One region of the Guptibacillus sedimenti genome, then DNA from elsewhere that is predicted to be linked to it. Evidence: riboswitches for the same ligand, from Rfam matches in the RefSeq annotation. Region 1 holds a riboswitch; the other holds the start of a gene.
The links. A riboswitch is a leader RNA that binds a small molecule or an ion and turns the genes downstream of it on or off. The one in region 1 is predicted to bind FMN.
Positions count from the first base shown of each region.

Region 1 (4,215 bases):
GCTATTAACCCCGGATTTAAATTCATATCGTAAGACCTGGTAGTCTTGCTCAAGCATTTCTTGATCAGAACATAGTTGGTCAACCTTTAAGATTGAGCAACCAATTTTCTTTAGGTCTTCGGTTGCTCTATTTAAAATCTCTTGTTCTTCAGGATGCATGGAATCATAATAGCCGTTCTGGACAATTCCAATTCTCAATTCTTCATATAAAACAGGGAGTAGATAAGGTGTATAATCTTGATAATTAGGTATGGTATTTGTGGCGTGATCCAAAGGGTCTTCCCCTGATAGATGACTGAGTAGAATGGCTGCATCGGTAACATTTCGGGTCATTGGACCAGCGGTATCTTGTGAAAAAGAGATTGGAATGATTCCTGAACGACTAATTGCGCCAACTGTGGGCTTAAGCCCAACGCCAGCATTCGAACTTGAAGGGCTTAGAATGGATCCGTTTGTTTCAGTTCCAATTGCAACTGTGGCAAAATGACAAGCTACTGCAACAGCGGACCCAGAACTCGATCCTCCAACATCAAGAGCACCTGGTCCATATGGATTAAGTACTTGACCACCTCTTGAACTGTAGCCATTCGGCATTTTATCACTCATAAAGTTGGCCCATTCCGTCATATTGGTTTTGCCTAAAATAACAGCTCCAGCGCGTCTCAGCTTTGTCACTAAAAAGGCGTCATCTTTCCCGTAGGAAGTAGCTAGAGCTTGTGAACCGGCGCTTGTATGCATATGATCACCTGTATTAATATTGTCTTTAAGTAGAATTGGAATTCCGTGTAATGAGCTTCTTGCTCCTCTCAATTTGCGCTCTCGATCAAGTGAGTCTGCAATCATTAATGCATCCGGGTTAATTTCTAGAATGGCGTTAACTCTGTGATTATGATTTGCAATTTGATTAAGGTAAAATTGAACAAGCTGCTTTGAAGTAAACTTATGGGCAAGCATAGCCTGTTGGATGTCGAGGATTGTGGACTTTTCTAACCAATCGATAGATAGCATTTTTAATTCCTCCTAACGCTTTTTAAACCTATTTCGACAATAATTGGAAAAATCCCTTTTGGACATTCTATTCTTTCATGCTAATAATGGCTGAAAAAACAAAAAAACCGAACCAAGATAAGGTTCGGTTTTTGATCGTTAAGCAACTCTCGTTTGACGAGCAAACCAGGGTTTTAATTTTATGAAAAAGGCAACAAAAATACTAGCTACAATTGCACCTTTTAGTAGATTAAATGGTGTTATACCGGTTAATACCAGTGCCTGACGGGCTGAAGCAGACATTTCTTCAAATCCCATAAACCAAGTGTATGCCGGAAGGATAATTAAATAGTTCAACAATCCCATCATTGCTGACATTAGAATCGTTCCGAGCGTCAATCCCAGTGCTAATCCTTTCTGGGTTTGATTAAATTTACGGAAGATTAAAGAAGTTGGTACGATCAAGAAAACTCCAGCAATGAAGTTTGATATTTGGCCAATCGGTACACCGGTGAAGCTTCCCTGAATTCCAAAGTGAATGAAATTCTTAATTGCTTCTACAAGTATCCCTGCAACTGGACCGTACAGTATGGCAACAAATAGCGCTGGAATTTCACTGAAATCGATTTGAAGAAAGACTGGAAATCCAGGCAGTGGGAAATCTAAAAGCATTAATAAATATGAGATACTGCTGAACATCGCAACTACAATCATGCGTTGCGTTTTTGAAACACTTTTCATTTTGACATTGCTCCCTTTTTTTCGAACCACCGAAAAAGGAGATGTGGTCCCAATGCACACAAAAAACCATGAGTATGGGGCTCATGGTTACGGCATGGGGAAATAAGCAAGCTTCTATTAAATTCTAAAGAAAGCTTACTACTCCACCATCTTCTCCCATCCAGACTATACTGTCGGCTCTGGAATCACACCAGATCCTGCCCAAAAAACAGGCTCGCGGGCTTGAGGAATTGCATATCCTTCACCGCCGGTCGGGAATTACACCCTGCCCCGAAGATAGTTCGTTATATTGTTTACAGCTTTATTATACAGTGGAATGATGGATATCTCAATCATAACATCTTGAAACTAAGCTATTTTATGATAACGCTTTCAATAAAGTGTTGGAAAAACTCTCTACCTTTATAGATAGAGAGTTGCAAGAAAGCGTTCTTATTTTTTCTCAGCAAGCCAAGCAGCGACCATTTCAGCTTCTTCACCTTGAATCAAACCAGCGGGCATGCCGCCACCTTTACCATTCTTGATAATATCGAGAATTTCATCTTTCGAATATTTACCACCAACGGCTTCTAGTGCTGGTCCAGCACCGCCTCCCAGGTTTTCACCGTGGCAAGACGCGCAGTTTTGTGCAAATACTTTTTCGGCTTCTCCACCTCCAGCGGAATCGCCGCCTTCTTCACCGCCGCCTTCTTCGGCCTGTTCACCATGACTGGCTTCGTTTCCACCAGCGTGTTCTTCGGTTGTGGAAAGCCAGTATGTAAAGCCTACAACCATAACTAGGAACAAAATTATTGCAGTAATATAAGCGGATGATTTACCCATTCTGTTCACCTCCTGTATCCTCACCTTTATCATACTTTTCTAACATTCAATTATCAAATATATTTTGCTTATTTCTTCCTGAATTATGTATCTATGAGAACTAGTAAAAAAATCTTCTATTTCAATGTGCGAATTCATAGACATAGAGTGTGAAGTGAATGAAAGGGAGGAGATAAAATGAAAAGCAGCTCTCCAAGGCTGTTTGGTGATACAAGCAGTAGACAAATTCGTTTGATTTCTTTTTTTACAGTATCAGGACTTATTTTTTTGTTTATTGTAGCAGGTGTGATTTCATCGTCAGAAACGAAATACCAGCTCTCCTCTTCTATGCTACATGATTGGATCACAAGCTTTTCAACAGAAGCGATGGTGTATGGAATGGGGACTGAGAATCATTATTTCACTCAGGTATTACCTGAAGAGAGTGAGCCGCCAGCATTTTCTCTAGTCATGTTTCAATTTATTACGAGCGTTAAGCCAGGTGATATCAGGAGTCTTCTAGGGGGGGAGCTCCCTGGTTTTGCGTTATATGATGCTAAAATCCACGTTGCTGGTGAGGGAACGAATTTTACCAACCTTCCTGTCGAATCCGCTCCACCTTTGGATGATTTACTTAAAGAAAGAGAGGTACCTACGGAGAAATTAGAAATTCAAGATTCAAAAGATCAAGTTACACCGCCGCTTCAAACAACGAATGGGAAGAAAGTGGCCTTTATTTATCATTCACATAGCTATGAGTCTTACTTGCCGTTATTAGGTCTTGAAGGCGAAAAAAATGCTGATTTAGCGAATGATGGGAAAACCAACATTACGCTAGTTGGAAAATTGTTAGGTGAAGAACTAGAAGATCGGGGGATAGGCACGCAGGTTGATGATTCAAACATGGGAGCCCTATTAAATGAAAAGGGACTTGAGCATGGAAGTGCTTATGATGTATCGAGAACGATCGTACAGTCTGCGGTAGCAAGCAATGATGATTTTAACTTATTCATTGATATTCATCGTGATTCATTAAGAGCGAAGGATACAACGGTTATAATTAACAATGAGGAATATGCTCGAACGGTTTTTGTTATTGGAGAAGAAAATCCCAATTACGAGAAGAATCTCGCGCTTGCAAAAGAATTACATGCTGCGCTAAAAGCAGAATTTCCAGGGCTAAGCAGGGGGGTAATTAGTAAAAAAGGAAAAGGAGTAGATGGCATTTATAATCAAGACTTATCTCCGAATGCTATGTTAATTGAAATGGGTGGAGTGGACAATAACCTTGAGCAACTTAGTCGAACGGTTAAAGCCATTGCAGATGTCATTAGCGAACATTACTGGGGAACGGAAAAAGTAAATAAGTAAAAAAGCGAAGCGCTGTGTCAGTTCACAGCGCTTCTATAAGGCTTCTTTCTTAATAGTTAATAAGCTAGTAGCAATACCAACTGCAAAAATAGTAACAGCAGAATAGAGGGAAGCATTTAATCCAATGGTTTTGGATCCAATAAGGATAACAAGACCATCTATTAGAAAGATGATGATTCCAACATTTAACGTAACAATGCGAGAGATAAATTGAGCGAGTAAATCTGTTCCACCTGTACTTGTCTCGTATTTCAACATAATTCCAATCCCTGTACCTACGAAAAAGCCTCCTAATATGGAACTGATCAGAATAGG
Region 1 is NZ_JAQQWV010000004.1:29,103-33,317, reverse strand. It holds gene PQ578_RS16745 (amidase family protein) at 1-1,008, opposite strand, end outside; gene PQ578_RS16740 (ECF transporter S component) at 1,147-1,728, opposite strand; FMN riboswitch at 1,873-2,010, opposite strand; gene PQ578_RS16735 (c-type cytochrome) at 2,161-2,550, opposite strand; gene spoIIP (stage II sporulation protein P) at 2,728-3,900, shown strand; gene PQ578_RS16725 (YitT family protein) at 3,934-4,215, opposite strand, start outside.

Region 2 (4,215 bases), on a different contig from region 1:
GTATCTATAAAGTTGGCTGTTTTTCTTATTTTGTGGAGGGTTGCTCGCATTCATATAAGCGAGAGGGGAGAAATGATCGTGAATTTATACGGAACGTCAGCAATTTCAGAAGAAGGCCATTTATCCGTTGGAGGCGTTGATACAGTAAAATTAAGTGAAAAATACGGAACGGCCTTATATGTTTATGATGTAGCGATGATTAGAGAGAAAGCGCGAGCATTTCGAAATGCTTTTGAACAGGAGAAGGTCAACTACCAAGTAGCCTATGCTAGTAAAGCATTCTCTTGTATGGCAATGATTCAACTTGCGGAAGAAGAAGGCTTAAGTCTTGATGTGGTTTCAGGTGGAGAACTCTATACAGCTTTAAAAGCAGGGTTTCCGGTAGAACGCATTCACTTTCATGGAAATAACAAAAGTGAAGCGGAAATTCGAATGGCGTTAGATGCAAAAATAGGGTGCTTTGTTGTGGATAACTTTTATGAGCTAACGTTACTTGAACAATTAGCGGAAGAGAAAAATGTGGTTGCAAATGTGCTTTTGCGTATAACGCCTGGAATTGAAGCACATACCCATGACTATATCTTAACTGGACAGGAAGATTCAAAATTTGGTTTTGATTTACAAAGTGGTCAAGTGGAACAAGCGATTGTTCAAGCAACAAGCATGAAAGCTATTCACCTTCTTGGTCTCCATTGTCACATTGGTTCTCAAATCTTTGAAACGAATGGTTTTGTAATGGCTATTGAGAAAATTTATCGTTACCTTGCTAAATGGTTTGAACTCTATGGGTATGAGCCAGAAGTTCTTAACCTAGGTGGGGGGTTTGGAATTCGGTATACTGAAGAAGATCATCCACTACCAGTTGGAGACTATATCGAGGCAATGGTTAATGCTGTAAGAGCTCAGTTAGGTAATGAAATGAGAATCCCAGAAATTTGGATTGAGCCAGGACGTTCACTCGTTGGAGAAGCTGGCTTGACGTTATATACAGTAGGATCACACAAGAAAGTGCCAGAACTTCGTCATTATCTTGCAGTAGATGGAGGAATGACGGATAATTTGCGACCGGCCCTTTATCAAGCAAAGTATGAAGCAACGATTGCAAATCGCATGAATGAGCCGAAAGAACAGGTTTATTCTGTTGCAGGAAAATGTTGTGAGTCAGGTGACATGTTAATCTGGGATTGCACATTACAACGCGCTATAGCAGGAGATACGATGGCTGTGTTTTCAACTGGGGCGTACGGGTATTCTATGGCAAATAACTATAACAGATTACCTCGACCAGCGGTGGTTTTTGTAGAAAATGGAGAAGCACAACTTGTCGTGAAGAGAGAATCTTTTGAGGATTTAATTCGTCATGACCTTCCATTAAAACAAGCGATTATTTCAAAATAACTTTGTAAAAGTAGAAATGATAGGGAACAGCTTAAGTATGTGCTATAATGAAAGAGCTTTGAAGAAAATTGTTAGTGCAGGAGGATTTATTTATGAAAAAAGGAACAATCGCATTTGATAATGGAGAAACAATTGAAATTGAGTTTTACCCAGAAGCAGCACCGAATACCGTTGCTAACTTTGAAAAGCTTGCTAACGAAGGTTTTTACAATGGTGTAAACTTTCACCGTGTTATCCCAGGTTTCGTAGCACAGGGTGGAGACCCAACAGGATCTGGAATGGGCGGACCAGGCTATTCGATCGATTGTGAAACAGAAGGAAACCCTCATAAGCACGTAGCTGGTTCATTGTCTATGGCTCATGCAGGTAAAAATACAGGTGGAAGCCAGTTTTTCCTTGTTCATGAACCTCAGCCTCACCTTGACGGTGTTCACACTGTTTTTGGTCAGGTAACAGAAGGAATGGATACGGTTCTTCGCATTAAGCAAGGCGATGTGATGAAAGAAGTTAAAGTCTGGGACGAAGAATAGTTCAGACGCATCAAAACTAAATACTTTCCTTCGGGGTCGGGTGAAAGTCCCAACCGGCGGTGATGTCTAGCTAAAGCTAGCTAAGTCCGTGACCCGGTTGCGTAAGCAAACGGTGGATCTGGTGTGAAACCAGAACCGACAGTATAGTCTGGATGGGAGAAGGAAACTTATGACTAATCTCCTTTTGAATCGTGGATTCAAAAGGCTTATTTGGCATATAATTTTGACTCCCATAACACCGTTGTGGGAGTTTTTTTATTCTCTTTCTTAACCACTAAGGAGAGTAGAAATGGAGCAAACACGATGAATCATATGGATTTTATGAACACTGCTATTGAAATGGCTAAAAGTACTATTGGCCAAACACGTCCAAATCCTTCCGTTGGTTGTTTACTTGTAAATAATGGACGAATCGTAGGGATGGGCGCCCATTTGAAAGCTGGAGAAGGTCATGCAGAAATACAGGCTTTGAAAATGGCTGGGAGTGATGCTGAGGGTAGCACGGCTTATGTTACGCTTGAGCCGTGTAGTCATCATGGTCGCACGCCTCCTTGTTCGGATGCTCTTATTCGTGCAGGAGTTAGCGAAGTTTATGTGGCTAGTCAGGATCCGAATCCACTCGTAGCTGGTCAAGGCGTGTCCAAGTTACAAGCTGCAGGGATAAAGGTAACGGTTGGACTATTAGAGGAAGAAGCACTTAAATTGAATCGGATGTTCTTCCATTATATCTCTCATAAACGGCCATACGTCACTTTAAAAGCTGCGGCAACGTTAGATGGTAAAATTGCTTCACATACTGGTGATAGCAAATGGATAACAGGAGAAGAAGCTCGGAAAGATGTACATGCATTCCGTCATCAGCATGACGCTATTTTAGTAGGAATTGGAACGGTTCTTTCAGATGATCCGTCCCTTACGACTCGATATGGAGAAGGTCTTTCTCCGATCAGAATTATTCTTGATCGTAATCTGAGGATTCCTTCTGATGCAAAAGTGATAAATGATCAGAAAGCGGAAACTTGGATTATAACAACCCAACAGGCTGTTCGAAAGAATGAGCGAGCATTTCCTGCACATGTACAGGTGTTAGAAGTAGCTAATCCAGCACTTCCTATTGAAGATGTATTAGCTCTCCTCGGGGAGCGAGAAATCACTTCCATTTTTGTGGAAGGTGGATCTGAAGTGCACGGTAGTTTTTTGGAAGCTCGTACTTTTCAGCAGGTGATTACATATATCGCGCCTAAGCTCATTGGTGGAAAAGAATCTCCAACAGCATTTGGAGCTAAAGGATTTGAATTCATGAGCGAAGCGGTCGATTTATCGATTGAAAGCGTTGAGCGCATTGGACAAGATATTCGTATTATCTCATCAAGGGGGACTTCATAATGTTTACAGGTATCGTAGAAGAGATTGGCAGAGTGGAAAGTGTGCAGCAAGCTGGAGAGTCAATCGTAATGCAGGTTGCTGCATCGAAAGTAGTATCAGACGTTCATCTAGGAGATAGTATTTCGATAAACGGTGTTTGCTTGACAGTTACATCATTTACAGATGCTTCTTTTTCTGTCGATATTATGCCTGAAACATTTCGTTCCAGTAGCCTGCGTCAACTAGCGCCCAATTCTTCAGTGAATCTTGAGCGGGCTATGTCAGCAAAGGGACGGTTTGGAGGTCACTTTGTTTCTGGTCATGTTGACGGTGTCGGGGAAATTACACGGGTCGAGCAAATTGATAACGCGATTTACTATGATATCTCCATTCCTCGGAATCTGTTAATTTACTTTGTCGAAAAGGGATCCGTTTCGGTAGATGGCACAAGTCTTACTGTTTTTGGGATTGGGGAACACTCTCTTACGATTTCACTTATTCCTCATACTGTCGAAGAAACGGTGCTTGGTAAGAAAAGAGTGGGAGATACAGTAAACATTGAATGCGATATGCTTGGGAAGTATATTATGAGATATCTAGAACAAAGAAGCGGATCGAAGCCAGAACCCACAGCTTCACTAGGAAGCCAGTTTTTTGAAGACCATGGGTTTAAATAAGTGATGCAAAAGGAGGTTAAGTTATGTTCCACACAATTGAAGAAGCCATTTACGATTTAATGCAAGGCCGGGTCGTTATTGTTTGTGATGACGAAGATAGAGAGAATGAAGGAGATTTTATTGCGTTAGCTGATAAGGTAACGCCAGAGACGATTAATTTTATGATCACTAAAGGGAGAGGGCTTGTTTGTACCCCGATTACTGAACAACGCGCGAATCAACTGAAATTAAGTCCTATGGTTGAC
Region 2 is NZ_JAQQWV010000014.1:15,917-20,131, reverse strand. It holds gene lysA (diaminopimelate decarboxylase) at 79-1,398, shown strand; gene PQ578_RS21965 (peptidylprolyl isomerase) at 1,491-1,928, shown strand; FMN riboswitch at 1,951-2,096, shown strand; gene ribD (bifunctional diaminohydroxyphosphoribosylaminopyrimidine deaminase/5-amino-6-(5-phosphoribosylamino)uracil reductase RibD) at 2,232-3,314, shown strand; gene ribE (riboflavin synthase) at 3,314-3,970, shown strand; gene PQ578_RS21950 (bifunctional 3,4-dihydroxy-2-butanone-4-phosphate synthase/GTP cyclohydrolase II) at 3,994-4,215, shown strand, end outside.
Region 2: linked by a shared signal. The riboswitch ahead of ribD (bifunctional diaminohydroxyphosphoribosylaminopyrimidine deaminase/5-amino-6-(5-phosphoribosylamino)uracil reductase RibD) and the one ahead of PQ578_RS16740 (ECF transporter S component) in region 1 are both predicted to bind FMN.